Linked DNA regions of Asticcacaulis excentricus CB 48. The protein of the gene in region 1 interacts with the protein of each later gene in a pairwise test. Links are inferred from orthologs where the notes say so. Each region holds a gene or a part of one and is shown on either strand. Other genes may lie near its edges.

Region 1 (7,132 bases):
CAGCTTACCGGAGCGCCAGACGATGCTGATGGATTTGACACCGCAAATGGCCAATGACCCTCGCGGTGAAGAACGCAAGCTGTTTGAAAAGGTGCCATTTATCCAGTCTGGCACATAGGTCACTGCGCCATAAACACAATCGGGTAGGGATTGCCCGCGGCATCGGTGTCGGAACGACCGGTTACCGCAAATCCGCACTTTTGATAGAAGGTGACGTTGCCCGTCACCTGTTCGTTGACCTCTACGATCAGTGGGCCTCTCAGCGCGCAGGCATGGGCGATCAGGGCGCGACCCACACCGCGCCGCTGGTGCACCGGATCGATAAACAGCATGGCCAGCGTGTTGTCACCCGCCAGCACGCAAAACCCTGCGTGGGCACCGTCGTCTTCGGCGACCCAGACCTCGCCGTCCATCAGCCCGGCCAGCAGGTAGGGGCGGTAAAAGTTGATATCGCTCTCAGAAAGGAAGTCATAGGCGGCGCGCACCGACTCTTCCCAGATGCGCGTAAGGGCGGCGATATCGGCGGTGGTCGCCGGACGGATCAACGCAGTACCTTGTCGATCCAGCGGGCGGCCAGCGAGGACCACTGATCGTGCGTACCGTCAAGCTCACGCAGCGCAAAGCCGTGCGGGGCCTGCGCGAAGATGTGGGCATCGACGTCGCCACCCGTCTGCTGCATGGCCTTGATCAAGTTCAGCGCATGATCGACCGGCACGATTTGATCGTGCAGGGCATAGGCCAGAAACACAGGCATTTGTGGGATACCGTGGGGTTCCCCGGCAATGCCGATGGGCCAGGCATCGTAAAAGGCCTGCTTTTGGGCGGGCGGGTAGTCGGGCTTGCCCGCCGGTGCCTTATATTCGCGGTGATTGGCATTGATGGGCGCATAGGCGATCAGCACGCCCCTGGCCTTTTGAGCGTGAACTTGACACGCCATGACGCCGGCCAGATGCCCGCCCGACGACAGCCCCACGTGCAGCAGCGGCAGGTCCGTCAGGCTTTCCAGATAATCGAGCGCCTTGAGGCCGTCGCTTAGGGCGATATCGTAGGGCCACACGCCGCCATCTGCATCCGCCTGCCCGGGCATTCGGTGCGTCAGCACATAGGCATCGATACCTTGCGCGTTGAGCCACAGAGCGACCTCCACCCCCTCCTTGTCATGGACAAGGTTGATATAGCCGCCACCCCCATAGACGAGGGCGCGCGCGCGCGCCGGAGACGGTGATTTAAACTCGCTAAGTTCGGCGCGCGTGACCTGCTTGTGGATGCGGTCCGGCCATTGCCCTTCCGGTGCATTGACTGCCCCCTCGGAAATCGCAATTACGCGGTCGGGTATGGGGGCTTCGGCAGGCAACGCAGGGCGGGCGGTTGGCATGGGCTTGTCCTTCTTGTCCGGGGCAAGCGGTAATGCCGGGGCGCAGAGGCGTCAACCCTTATACGTCCCCGGCGTACCGGGGAGGTATAAGGCTCTTATAAGCGCATCACTTTCGCTGTGCTGGCCAGAGGCTCGGTGGTTTTGAGCGGGTTTCTGAGCGGGTGGACGAAGGGGCGGGCATCGATTTCGAACACGTCGCCTGTTTGCGTCTTCACACCGTCGGCAAAGCTCGCTGTGGCCGTGCCGAAGCAGTGCACGTGCACATCGCCCGGCACGCGGAACAGCTCGTACTTGAAGTGGTGGTGTTCCAGATTCTCAAACGTGTGGGACATATTGTCCTCACCGGAGATGAACGGCTTTTCCCAGATCACTTCGTTGCCGCGCACGATCTTCGACGTGCCTTCCACGTGGCTCGGCAGGTCGCCGGTCAGAATCTCGACACCCAGAGACGCCGGGCGCAGCTTGGAGTGGGCCAGCCACAGATAGTTCTGCTTCTCGGTCACGTGGTCGGAGAACTCATTGGCCAGCGCAAAGCCAATGCGATAGGGCTGTGCATCCTCACCGATGACGTAGATACCGGCCATTTCCGGCTCCTCACCGCCGTCTTCGGCAAAGCCCGGCGACACCAGCTCCGCGCCCGGCCCGACCAGTGCGTAACCATTGCCCTTATAGAACCATTCCGGCTGAGCTCCGGCGGTGCCCGATGCCGGCTTGCCACCCTTCACGCCCATCAGGAACATGCGCATCGAGTCGGTCAGATTTTCTTCGCCACCTGCGTCTTTGGCCTTGGCGTGCATCTTGTCGCGGCCCTCAGCGGAGCCCAGGTGCGTCAGACCCGTCCCGGTCAGGTGCAGGTGCGCCGGGTCCGGATGGTCAATCGGGGCCAGCACACGCCCTTCGGACAGGGCCAGCGCGATATCGACCGCCTCGCCGAGGCCCTGCTGCGCCACCTGATCAGCAATAGAGCGTTTGGCCGCAATGGCGGCCTTGGCCAGCTCATAGGTCGTGGTCACGCCCACAATAACCTTAGCCGAACCGTCATCCTCGGCAGCGGCCACGCCGCGCGTCCCGTGGGCATCGACAAACTGGATCAGGCGAAGGGTCATGGATCACTCCCAACAAATATTGCTCTTAAAACTCAGACAATTGATTGTGACTTAGGCCCGCCTTTGCGGTTTGTCAAATCGTGTTTATGATCATACGAAGATTCTCGTACACTCGTCTCTGCGCGAGCAGGGAAACGGAGGATTGGAGCGCAATCCGAAAAAGTGCCATAAAAGCGTCTTGGCACTTTTCGCAAAAATTGCGCTACCCAACAGAAACTTAGAGCATTCGGCGGCTCAACTGAACCGATGAATGCTCTAGACAGGGACCTGCATGACCGATACCCGACCTGCCGCGACGTTTGACCGCTCTGCGGCTACCGAAAGTTCCGCTTACGGCGTGCATTTCCAAGGCCGCCTGCACGGGGCGCTGGCCCACCGGCTGGGGGTGGACATCCTCAAGGGCGTCTATAAGCCTGGCGAGGTCCTGCCCAATGAGATCGACTCGTCCTCCACCCTAGACATCTCGCGCTCGGCCTATCGTGAGGCCATCCGCATTTTGGCGGCCAAGGGCATGGTCGAAAGCCGCCCCAAGGCCGGGACGCGCGTCACGGCGCGTCGTCGCTGGAACGTGCTCGATCCGGAAGTGCTGGGCTGGATGTTCGAGACCGAGCCGTCGGAGGACTTCATTAAGGGCCTGTTTGAGCTGCGTCTGATCACCGAACCGGCGGCGGCCGAGCTGGCGGCGCTGCGCCGCACGGACGAGCACCTGCGCCTGATGGACAGGGCACTCGACCTGATGGAGGCCGAGACCCTGGCCACCGAAGCCGGGCGCAAGGCCGATCTCGACTTCCACGACGCGCTGATGCACGCCACGCATAACGAAGCCCTCGCCTCACTCAGTCATTCGATCGGGGCGGCGGTCGCCTGGTCCACGCGCTTCAAACAGCGCCATCAGGCCCTGACCCGCGACCCCATCCCCGACCACCGCCGCGTGTTTGACGCCATCAAACGTCAGGACTCAGGGGCGGCCAGATGGTGCATGGAATCGCTCATCCGCATGGCCCTCGACGACACCCAGCGCTCCATGCAGACCCAGTACCTCGAACCGAGGGGGTAAGGGATTTGCGCTTAGGGTAAACAGGTGTTAACGCCCCGCTAAGACAGAGGCGGTAAACATCGCTCCACCATCGGTATAGGGCCCCATGAGCGACACTACTCCCATCACGGCACGCGTCGAAATCGTCAACGACAAGGGGCTGCATGCCCGCGCCTCTGCCAAGTTCGTCAAGACTGCCGCACAGTTCGATGCGCAGATTTACGTGCTGAAAGACGAGTCGCGCGTCGATGCGCAGTCGATCATGGGCTTGCTGATGCTGGCCGCGTCCAAAGGCACCTTTATCGACATCGAGGCCGAGGGCGAACAGGCGCAAGCCGCCGTCGAGGCGCTGGTGGCGCTAGTGTCCGACCGTTTCGGGGAAGAGTCCTGACATGAAACGCCTTGCTCTCCTCCTCGCCTGCGCGCTGTTGAGCGGTGCCGCCTATGCCGAGCCGCCCGATAGCGAGGGCGCATCGGGAGCGGTGGGAGAGGAGGGCGCGCCGGTACCTAAGCCCAAGCCACGCCCTAAGCCAAAACCAAAACCAAAACCCAAAACTGTCGTGCCTGCGCTCAAACTGCCGGAGGGGCCGATCCCCTATACGCAGTTAAAAAACACTTCTGCCGCAAAGACCGACGCCCAAACGGTGCCTGTGGCGATGCCGGTCGCCCCGATGACGCACGCCGTGCCCCCACCGCCGCCCCCACCGCCGCCGACAATCGCAGTTGCCCCTGCGCCTGAACCCAAAGGGCAGCCCGAGGCCCTGCCGCTGAGCCCCAGCGTCACCCATGATTTGAGGTGTGAAACCCAGGTCGTCGGACCAAAGGGGCTAATCTCCAGGGGGCAATTTTATCTGGAGGTCGCGTTGTCTGACGTCTTCCCGGAAAACACGGCGCGCTTCAAAATGGTAATGGCCGATCCACGTCATCAGAGTTTGCTGAAAGACACGGCCTGCGAAACGCTCGATTGCCGCGTGACGATCAGCGCCAACTATTACGACCTCTACAATGCGCGCACCAAACGCGGCGCACAGTTGCGGGTGACGCTGGATCGTTATACGGGGGCCTATCTGGCGCGACGCACGGACGGCAAGCTGCCGCTGGGCGGTTCGACACTAATCAAGGAAGGGCCGGGGGCGTACGAAGAAGGCTATTGCACGCTTCAGAAGCGGCCGGAAAAGCTGTTTTAATCTCTATGGTACGGCGATCCGCCGAGGATCGTCGTCGCCCGGTACATTTGCTCCGCCAGCATCAGCCGTACCAGGGCGTGCGGCCAGGTCTGCGGCCCAAAGGCCAGTGAAAAGCGCGCCGATTTAACCAGTTCGGCATCGAGCCCATCCGCCCCGCCGATCAGGAACGCTAGCTTGCGCTCGCCGGAGTCTTTCATCTTATCGACACGCTGAGCGATCTGGCGTGAGGTCAGAAGCTCGCCGCGCTCGTCGCAGGTGATCAGGCACACGCCTTCGCCCAGCGCCGCGCGAATGGCCTCGGCTTCCCGCGCCTTGTTGAGGGTGGAGTCCTGAGACTTTGCGGTCTTCTTCGGCTCGATCTCCATTAACTCCGCCGGACCCAGCCCCAGCGGGCGGCCGCTTAAAGTCGCGCGACTGAGATAGTCGCGCGTGAGGGTGTTTTCCGGGGTGTTGCCGAGCTTGCCGACGGCGGCGAGGATAAGTTTCATAAAGCGCTAAATGAAAAGGGAGCCATAAAGGCCCCCGAAATCGCACACGATTAGGCGCCTCCCCGGCGAACCGGGGAGATACAAGGCCATTAGTGACTATCGACCGTGTGGTTCGACGATACCGACCAAATTTTTTCGATATTGTAGAAGCTGCGCACTTCCGGGCGGAACAGGTGCACCACGACGTCGCCGGCATCGAGCAGCACCCAGTCGCAGGCCGGGAGCCCTTCTACGCGTGCCTTGCCAAAGCCCGCGTCTTTCAGCGCACGCATGACGTGATCGGCCAGAGCGCCGACATGGCGGTGTGAACGGCCCGAAGCGATGATCAGGGTGTCGGCCACCGAGCTTTTGCCGCGCAGATCGATGCACACGATATCCTGCGCCTTGTCATCATCCAGCTTGTTCAGGATGAGGGTTTCGAGAGAGGTTTCCTCGAAATCGGCGGTACTTTGGTCGATGTCCGCCGGGGGGGCGGCGGGTTCCGAATGCGCGTCTTGCGCAAGCTGACGAGACAGGGTTTTACTCCATATGTGGATAAGTTGGCCTCACCCTAGCACAGACAGGGGCCGAGGTCACGGTTAGTAATGCAGCCACCGCCAATTTTATAACGAGGGTGGGGTTTCGCCTTCGGCTTTTTTGCGTTGAGCGCGCAGGGCCGTCGAAGAGATATTGTGCAGGGGCCCCTTCAGATAGGCCCAGGCTGGGGCCTGGAGTCCGCTGAAGATACGGCCTTCACGTTCCTTGCGCCTGTAGTGGGCAAAGCGCCGCGCGGTGGGGGACAGCCGGCTTTTCATCAGGACACCGGGACGCGAGACGATGGCAATGGGGATCATACGCGCGATCTGCACCCAGCCGCGCCAGCGGTGGAAGCTGGCCAGCGAATCCCCACCCATTATCCACACGAACTGCACCCCCGGATAGCGCGCTTTCAAGGCGCGCAGGGTATCGAGCGTATAGGTGGCGTTGATGCGGGTCTCAAAATCAGAAATTATGTCCTTGGGTCCGACAAACGGACGAATGGCGGCGATGCGCTCGCTCAGTGGGGCCGTATCGCGCTTTGATTTCAACGGGTTCTGCGGCGACACGAGCCAGATGATGCGATCTAGTCCCAGACGCATCCGCGCGGTTTCGGCCACATGGGCGTGGCCTTCGTGCGCCGGATTGAACGACCCGCCAAACAGGCCGATTTTCATGCCGCGTTCGAGATGGAACCCCGACCGCAAGGCACCATGGCTCAGCGTATGGAAGATCGGGGCGGGGCCGGCGAACCACATGCTTAGGCTCTCCTCCCCTGTACAGCGGAGGAAGAATAAGAAAGACCGATCACGCAGACGCCCAACACCACCCTTTATCTATCCCACGGATCGTAGGTGGAGGGGGCCGGCGAGTCCCCGGCCTTTTCGGCCTTCTCGCTTTCAATGATCTTCGCATGGGCCGCGAATAAAAGGTCTCGCACGCCTTCGCCGGTGACGCCGGAAATGAGGTAGGGCGTCTGCCCCGACGCTTTTTTCAGCTTCTTGCTCAGGTCCTTACGTGCCTCGGGATCGAGCGAGTCCACCTTGTTGATCGCGACGATTTCCGGGCGTTTGGCCAGGTCTTCGGCATAGGCGGCCAGTTCGTTACGGATGACCTTATAGGCCTTCACCGGGTCTTCCTGTGTCCCATCGACCAGATGTATCAGCACCTTGGTGCGCTCAACATGCCCCAGAAAGCGCGTGCCGAGCCCCGCCCCTTCCGAGGCCCCTTCAATCAGGCCGGGGATATCGGCGATGACAAAGCGCTGCTCGGCCCCCAGATCAATGACGCCCAGATTGGGGGTGAGGGTGGTAAAGGGATAGTCGGCGATCTTCGGGCGCGCAGCGGAGGAGGCTGCGAGGAAGGTGGATTTCCCGGCATTGGGCAGGCCCAGAAGTCCGGCATCGGCGATCAGTTTCAGTCGC
Region 2 (7,311 bases), 370 kb from region 1 along the record:
TGCCAAGGGTCTGGTGCTACGCCATACCGTGTTTGCGTGACCGAAGCCGATGCCGGCTACAAATGCTCCTGCCCCAGCCGCAAATTCCCATGCAAGCATTCGCTCGCACTTATGTGGCTGCGCACCGACGGCAAGGCGACATTCGGTCCCGGTGCGCCGCCGGAATGGGTGAGGGACTGGCTGTCGCGCCGGCGCGGCCCGTCGGATACTTCCGCAGCCGACCCTACCAAGCCCACAAAGACTAAAGCGTCAATCGCGGCGGCCAGAGAGGTCGAAGACGCGCCCGATCCGAAGGCCGAAGCCAGGGCGGCGGCGGCACGCGAACGAAACCGTCAGGACCGCGAAGCCTCAATCGCCGGCGGCCTGGATGAGCTAGACATCTGGCTAAGCGATCAAATCGATACCGGTCTGGCTGGTTTTGCTGCCAATGCCGTCAACGCCTGCCGGACGATCGCGCAAAGACTGGTGGATGCTAAGGCTTCCGGACTGGCGGCCCGGTTGGATGCGTTGCCAGCACGTTTGTTCGCCTGCTCCGATGCCGCCCGCCCACACACAGCGCTTGAAGAACTGGGACAATTGCACCTGATCGCCGAAGCCTATCGCCGTCAGAGTCTCTTATCGCCGGAATTGAAGGCCGATGTACGTCAGGCCGTCGGCTGGACAGTGACGCGCGAATCCCTGCTGGCCGATCCAACGGCGGAGCGCCTGTCGGGCCGCTGGCAGGTCTGGGCAACACGTGCCGAGGTCCAGCCGGACCGGTTGCGGCGGCTGGAAACCTGGCTTTATGGCAGTGGGCGCTTTGCTGTGCTGATCGACTTTGTGCCGGTTGCAACCGGGGCCACCGCTAGTGGTTACACGGTCGGCGATGGTTTTGACGCCGAACTTGTCTTCTATCCGTCACCTGTTCCGTTGCGCGCCCTAGTGGTCACCCAAACAAGCCCCGCGCAACCAGGCGGGATCATAGACCTTGCAAACGGCGATCTCGAAACTGCCTACGCTGCTTATGAGGCGGCCCTGTCCATCCGGCCGTGGCTAGCCGAATACCCGTTCGCTTTCGAAGGCGCCGAGGTACGCCGCGCTGGTGAGTGCCTCTATCTGTGCGGTGGAGACCTGGCCCTTCCATTGGCAGCCGCACAAGAGGCCAGCGCATGGCCCTTGCTGCGCACCGGGCCGTTCAGGGGGCTGGGACTGTGGGACGGGATGACGTTCGATCTGCGCTGGGCCGAAACCAGCCTAGGACGGTGGACGGCATGAGCGCACAGGTTTTCAAAATCCATCTCTTGCCCGGACTTCTGTCCGGCAACCGCGATCTGGCGCTTGCGCGTGCTGGTGTTGCGACCTCGCTTCAGGCCCTGGCCCTGACGGCTCAGACTCTGCGCTTCGACCGGCCAGCCATGCCGACCTCTTTTCAGGTCGTAGAGACCATTTCCGACACCCGGGCCATCGTGCCGGATGCCGTGCGCCGCCCTTTGATCCGCCTCTTAACGCGCAAGGCTGTCGGCATCGCCCCCAATGCTTTTCCGGATGCCATCGCCCGTCTGATGGCAGCGCGGCGCCTACGTCTGCATCCCTTCGATTTGGCGAAGCTGGAGAGCTTTGTTCGCGGTTATGCCGAAGCGCTAGGCGCGGAAGCCGCCGCCTTTGCCCAGCGTCATGCGCCGCCGGAGGAAAGACGGGGTTATTTCGAAACCGATGCTCTTGACGAAACGACGTGGATGCTGGCCACACCGGCGGCACGTCAAGCCTATATCGTCACCCGTCGCCGTGAGGACGCTGCGGCGGGACGCGTACTGGTAGAGGGCGTCTGGGCGTCCGAACCAGCCGATACGCGCGTGCGTCTGTTGGCGTCTTTGCAAGAAGGTCTTGGATCAGAGGACGCGCCTTTCCTGACCTCGTTGAACAAGGACCGCGCTCCGCGTGTGCGGGAAATGGCTATGCGCCTCCTTGCCCGCTTGCCTGGTCACGAAGGCGACAATCCGGCGCTCAATGCCGTCACCGGCCGCCTCAAGAGCAAGCAGACGGGCTTTCTTACCAAACGGACAACCCTGTCACTGGAACTGCCGGCCAATGTGACTGTCCATTCCGCCCCGACCTGGCTGGTCGAGACTTTTAGCGTCATCGGCCTAGACGAACTGGCCCGCGCCGTTGCACTGACGGCGGCCGCCTTACCGGCAGCAGCGGAAAAGGATGACAACCTGCTGCTGGCTCTGGCGGTTATGGCGACTCGCGACAAACGATTCGACGTTCTGAAAGGAGTGGTCGATCATCTGCCGGACGTCTGGGAGCAATTGCTACGGGCGAACTTCACCTATCTTGACGACTATACACCTGATGAACGGGCGCGCTGGGCGCAGGTGGTGATCCGCCCCATGACCTGGACGCAGGACGCCCCCCTGTGGAGCCTCGTCAAACTGCCCGCCGTACTCGACGGTCCGGCGTCGGACGCCCTGATGGCAGACCTATTGAAAGCCCGTCCATGGCTGGAGCAACTCAAGGACAACAGCAAGCTTTCGGTCGACCTGATCAACGTCATGGCCAGCCTTTCCCCGCCTTCGCACCGCGCAGCCCTCCGCGCTCAGATCGCCCCGCTCGATCCGGCCAAGACCGCCGACGCCCTTACTTTCCTTGATATCATGGATGCCCTGGAGGCCCCAAATGTCTGACACCCAATTACGGCGTAGCGCCGAAGATATCTATGCGAGTGAACTTTTTGCCCTTGCCAAGGGCGACGACCGCCCCCGTCCGGAGAACTGGAAGCTGTCCCCACAGGCCGTTGTCACCTACCTCCTTGGTGGCAAGGCCAAGGACGGCACGGTGATCTCGGAAAAATATGTCGGCAACCGCCGCCTAATCGAGACCGCCGTTGCAACTCTGGCCACAGACCGGGCGCTTCTGCTTCTGGGTCTGCCTGGCACGGCCAAGTCTTGGGTGTCGGAGCACCTGGCCGCCGCCATTTCCGGCTCGTCACAGCGCCTGATCCAGTGCACCGCCGGCACCGATGAAAACCAGATCCGCTATAGCTGGAACTATGCATTTCTGTTGGCTAAGGGCCCTTCGCCCGAAGCCTTGGTCAAGACGCCGATGGTTCGAGCGATGGAGGACGGCACGCTGCTGCGCCTCGAAGAACTGACCCGCATGGGATCGGACGTGCAGGACACGCTGATCACCATCCTGTCGGAAAAGACCCTGCCTGTGCCGGAACTCGACATGGCCATTTCCGCCCGGCGCGGCTTCAACGTCATTGCCACCGCCAATAACCGCGACAAGGGCGTCAATGACCTGTCATCGGCCCTGAAGCGCCGTTTCAACGTAGTCGTCCTGCCATCGCCGGCCACGCTTGAGGAAGAGACCGCCATCGTCGTCAAGCGCGTCGGCGAGATCGGTACAAATCTCACCCTGCCCGCCATCCAGCCGGCGGACAAGGAACTGGCCCGCATCGTCACCGTCTTCCGCGAATTGCGCGACGGAAAGACGCTGAACGGCAAGATCAAGCTCAAGACGTCGACGGGCAGCCTGTCGACCGCCGAAGCCATTTCGGTCGGCGTGTCGGCTTGGGCGGAGGCAGCGCACTTCGGCAATGGCCGCATCGACGCCCATGCCCTAGCCGCCAACATCGTCGGCGCCATCGTCAAGGATCCGGTGCAGGACGGCGTCGCCCTGTCGGAATATCTGGAAACCGTCGTGCGGACCCGCGATGGCTGGGGCGATCTCTACGGCGCTATCCGCGAGGTCATGTAAATTGACCAGGGTACACCTGCTCGGCATCCGCCACCACGGACCAGGCTCCGCCGCGCTGCTAAAAGGCGCGCTGGAGGCGCTTGACCCAGCGTGTGTGCTGATCGAGGGACCTACAGAAGGCGATGCGCTGATTGAGTACGCCGCCCTACCCGGCATGAAACCCCCTCTCGCCATGCTCTTCTATGCTTCGGATGAAGCGTCCAATGCCATGTTCGCGCCGTTCGCAGAGTTTTCACCTGAATGGGTGGCCCTGCGGTGGGCGCTGGACCGTGGCCGCGAGGTGAAGTTCATCGACTGGCCGGCGGCGGTGTCCCTGGCGCGTGCACCGGTCGATGCGAAGGACGAAGAGGCCATCCTAACTCAGACCCAGCCCCCTGAAAGAGTCCGCGCCGATCCACTTGATATCCTCGCCGAAGCTGCCGGTTATGGCGATGGCGAAGCCTTCTGGAACGCGCTAATCGAACAGTATGGCGGAACTGGTCAGACACCGCTGGAAGTGTTTGCAGCCATTGAGACCGCCATGACTGAGGCCCGCCAGCACCAGGCCGACGTCGCCGGCATGAGTGCAGTGGAAACCCTGCGCGAAAACCGTCGCGAAGCCTTTATGCGCACCCATATCCGCGAGGCACTCAAACGACATGAGGGCCTTGTAGCCGCAGTCGTCGGCGCTTGGCATATCGGCGGTTTGCGAAAATCCGCGACCGCTATCGAGGACAAGGCGCTCATCAAGGAGCTGCCGCGGATCAAGGTCGAGGCGACCTGGGCGCCCTGGAGTGATAGCCGGCTAAGCTTTGCTTCGGGCTATGCCGCGGGCGTCATTTCGCCCGGCTGGTATCGCCACCTGTGGGACCTCTACAGCCGCGATCAACATGAAGGGGCGGAGCCTTTTGCCGCCCTGTGGCAGGCGCGGACGGCGGCGCTTCTGCGGGAGGAAGGCTATGCTGCCTCGACGGCTTCCGCCATCGAAGCCGCCCGGTTGGCGCTCAGTTTATCCGCTCTGCGTGGCATGGCCATACCGGGCCTGACCGAGATGCGCGACGCCACATTGTCGGCCCTGTGCCACGGCGACGAGACCGCGCTCAGGCTGATCGAGCGCCAGCTTTATATCGGTGAACGGATCGGTGAAATTGATGATGCCGTGCCGCAGATGCCGCTCAAGCGCGACTTCGACCTGTGGTGCCGCAAAACGCGCCTGAAGCCGTCGGAACTGACCGAGGAGATGCGACTCGACCTGCGCTCGGATGCTGGTCTGCTGAAATCGACCTTCCTGCACCGCCTGAATTTGATTGGTGTTCACTGGGGACGCCTGCTCGATGCCGAGGCCGGGCGCGGCACCTTCCGCGAAATCTGGTCGCTGACCTGGAACCCCGACCTCACCATCGCCCTGGCTGAAGCGCTGGTCTGGGGCGTTACGCTGGAACGGGCGGCCGTGGGCGCAACGGTCGATCGCTCCAGCAAGACAACCTCGATCTCAGAGCTTGCCGACCTTGTCCGCGCGGCACTGGTTGCGGATCTGCCCGAAGCCGCTAAAGCCTGCATCGACCGTCTTCAGGCCGCCGCCGTTCACTTGAGCGACATCACCGACCTGATGACCGCAGTAGCACCTCTGGTCCGCATTGTTCGATATGGCACAGCGCGCAAATTGCCTGAAGCCGAACTGCGTGGACTTATTGCCACGCTGGCCGCCGAAATCAATGCCGGGGTCCGGACGGGCTCGCATCAACTGGACGCAGACGAAGCCTCGGCTCGCATCGACGCCATGCGCGCCTATGACGAAGCGCTTGGATTGTTCGGCGACACCGGCCTGACAGAGGAATGGCATCGGCAACTGGCGCGCATGGTCGATGACGAACAGATCGCCGCCCCGGTCGCCGGCCTGGCCTTGCGGCGTCTCCACGACAGCCGGCAGTGGGGGGAACCCGCTGTCGCGGCCGCCTTCTCACGTCACATTGTCGGCGAAACGCCCGCGCGCGCCGGCGCCTTTGTCGAAAGTTTTTTGTCGGGCTCAGCAGAGGTGCTCATCCAGGATCCGGTCCTCCTCTTCCTACTCGACGAGTGGCTGTCCGGGCTTGACGAGAATAGCTTCATAGAAAGCCTGCCGCTGCTCCGTCGAGCCCTGTCGGGCTTCGATACCGGCGGACGCAAACGCGTCATGGACCGTCTGCGCGGCGGGCGTCAGACCGTGGCGACACTGGATGAAGCCGCCAAGGAGAATCCGGCGTTTGAGCGCGCCCTGCCGCTGCTGAGGCAGATTTTAGGTCTTGAGTCTGCGGGGATTGAGGCATGAGCGAGAGCGAAAGGCTACGTCGCTGGCAACTGGCGCTGGGTGAGGACGAACAAGACCTGTCCGAGCGCGACCGGAGGCTGAGCCAGTCCTTGACGGCACTATATCAACCGCAGGAAAAAAAGAGTCGCGGCGGACTTGGCGCATCATCACCCAAGGTGTCGCGTTGGCTGGGCGATATCCGCGAATTCTTCCCGACCCCGGTCGTTCAGGTAATCCAGAAGGACGCGTTCGAGCGCCTGAACCTCAAAGCCCTGATGCTGGAACCCGAATTTCTGGCAACGTTGGAGGCTGACGTCCATCTGGTCGCTGACCTGATCTCCTTGCGCGGCGCGATCCCGGAAAAAAGCAAGGAGACAGCGCGCCTGGTGGTGCGCAAGGTCGTTGACGAGATGCTGAAACGCCTGGAAGCCAAAACGGTTGAGACCTTGCGCGGCGCCTTGAACCGCAGCCAGCGTACCCGCAGGCCAAGACATGGCGACATCGACTGGGGCCGAACCATCGGCGCCAATCTGCGTCACTATCAGGCCGATTACCACACCGTCGTACCGGAAACCCTGATCGGCTGTGCCCGCCGCACTAAAACGCGCGCCGATCTGGATCACGTCATGCTATGCGTCGATCAGTCGGGCTCGATGGCAACTTCGGTCGTCTATGCTTCGATCTTCGCCGCCGTCATGGCGTCTCTGCCGGTGCTGTCGACACAGCTGATCTGTTTCGACACCGTGATTGTCGATCTGACCGATAAACTGGCCGACCCCGTCGAGGTCCTGTTCGGCGTCCAGCTGGGCGGCGGCACCGACATAAATGCGGCCCTGGCCTATTGCGAGCAGAAAATCGATTATCCCGCAAAGACGCATCTGGTGCTGATCAGCGACCTCTACGAAGGCGGCAATGCCAAAGCGATGCTGGCGCGGGTGGCAGCGCTAAAAGCCTCCGGAGTAAATGTCATCGTGCTACTGGCGCTCAGCGACGATGGCCGACCAGGCTACGATCCGCATCATGCCGGCGTGATTGCCTCTATGGACTGCCCGGTCTTCGCCTGCACGCCGGACCAGTTCCCCGAGCTGATGGCGACTGCCCTCACCCGTCAGGACATCGGTCAGTGGGCATCAGCCAATGATATCGCTCTGATTCGGGCCGTTTAGTTGCTCGCTGACATAAGTCAATCGCCCTAGGCGGACATTCGGGGGGTGACAGAAGATCCCGTTACCGGACATACAGCGGATAACGAAAGCTCGCGTTTCCAACCTTTCACTTGAGCCACTCTCTGTGATGCATCCGCGCCA

Evidence for each region. Proteins that work in one complex are often made in the same cells at the same time.
Region 2: the proteins of rsfS (region 1) and ASTEX_RS03615 interact in binary tests that used the Escherichia coli proteins (3 or more experiments, as listed by UniProt). The link is inferred for Asticcacaulis excentricus CB 48 from one-to-one orthologs.

Annotation. Positions count from the first base shown.
Region 1 is NC_014816.1:411,453-418,584, forward strand. Bases 3,967-6,786 are described here. They hold rsfS (ribosome silencing factor), read right to left. Parts: upstream 5,651-6,786; coding sequence 5,282-5,650; downstream 3,967-5,281. Other genes in these bases: ASTEX_RS01940 (hypothetical protein), read left to right, coding at 3,967-4,704; rlmH (23S rRNA (pseudouridine(1915)-N(3))-methyltransferase RlmH), read right to left, coding at 4,701-5,192; ASTEX_RS01955 (nicotinate-nucleotide adenylyltransferase), read right to left, coding at 5,795-6,466; obgE (GTPase ObgE), read right to left, coding at 6,541-6,786. In the rest of the region: ASTEX_RS01910 (carboxylesterase/lipase family protein), read left to right, coding at 1-118; ASTEX_RS01915 (GNAT family N-acetyltransferase), read right to left, coding at 120-545; ASTEX_RS01920 (alpha/beta hydrolase family protein), read right to left, coding at 542-1,375; AraD1 family protein, read right to left, coding at 1,471-2,481; ASTEX_RS01930 (FadR/GntR family transcriptional regulator), read left to right, coding at 2,753-3,538; ASTEX_RS01935 (HPr family phosphocarrier protein), read left to right, coding at 3,624-3,908; more of ASTEX_RS01940, read left to right, coding at 3,910-3,966; more of obgE, read right to left, coding at 6,787-7,132. UniProt on the Escherichia coli protein: Functions as a ribosomal silencing factor. Interacts with ribosomal protein uL14 (rplN), blocking formation of intersubunit bridge B8.
Region 2 is NC_014816.1:778,455-785,765, reverse strand. What follows is about bases 1,698-4,696. They hold ASTEX_RS03615 (ATP-binding protein), read left to right. Parts: upstream 1,698-2,655; coding sequence 2,656-3,738; downstream 3,739-4,696. Other genes in these bases: ASTEX_RS03610 (DUF5682 family protein), read left to right, coding at 3,740-4,696; ASTEX_RS19190 (DUF5691 domain-containing protein), read left to right, coding at 1,698-2,663. Outside these bases: ASTEX_RS03625 (SWIM zinc finger family protein), read left to right, coding at 1-1,254; more of ASTEX_RS19190, read left to right, coding at 1,251-1,697; more of ASTEX_RS03610, read left to right, coding at 4,697-6,025; ASTEX_RS03605 (VWA domain-containing protein), read left to right, coding at 6,022-7,170.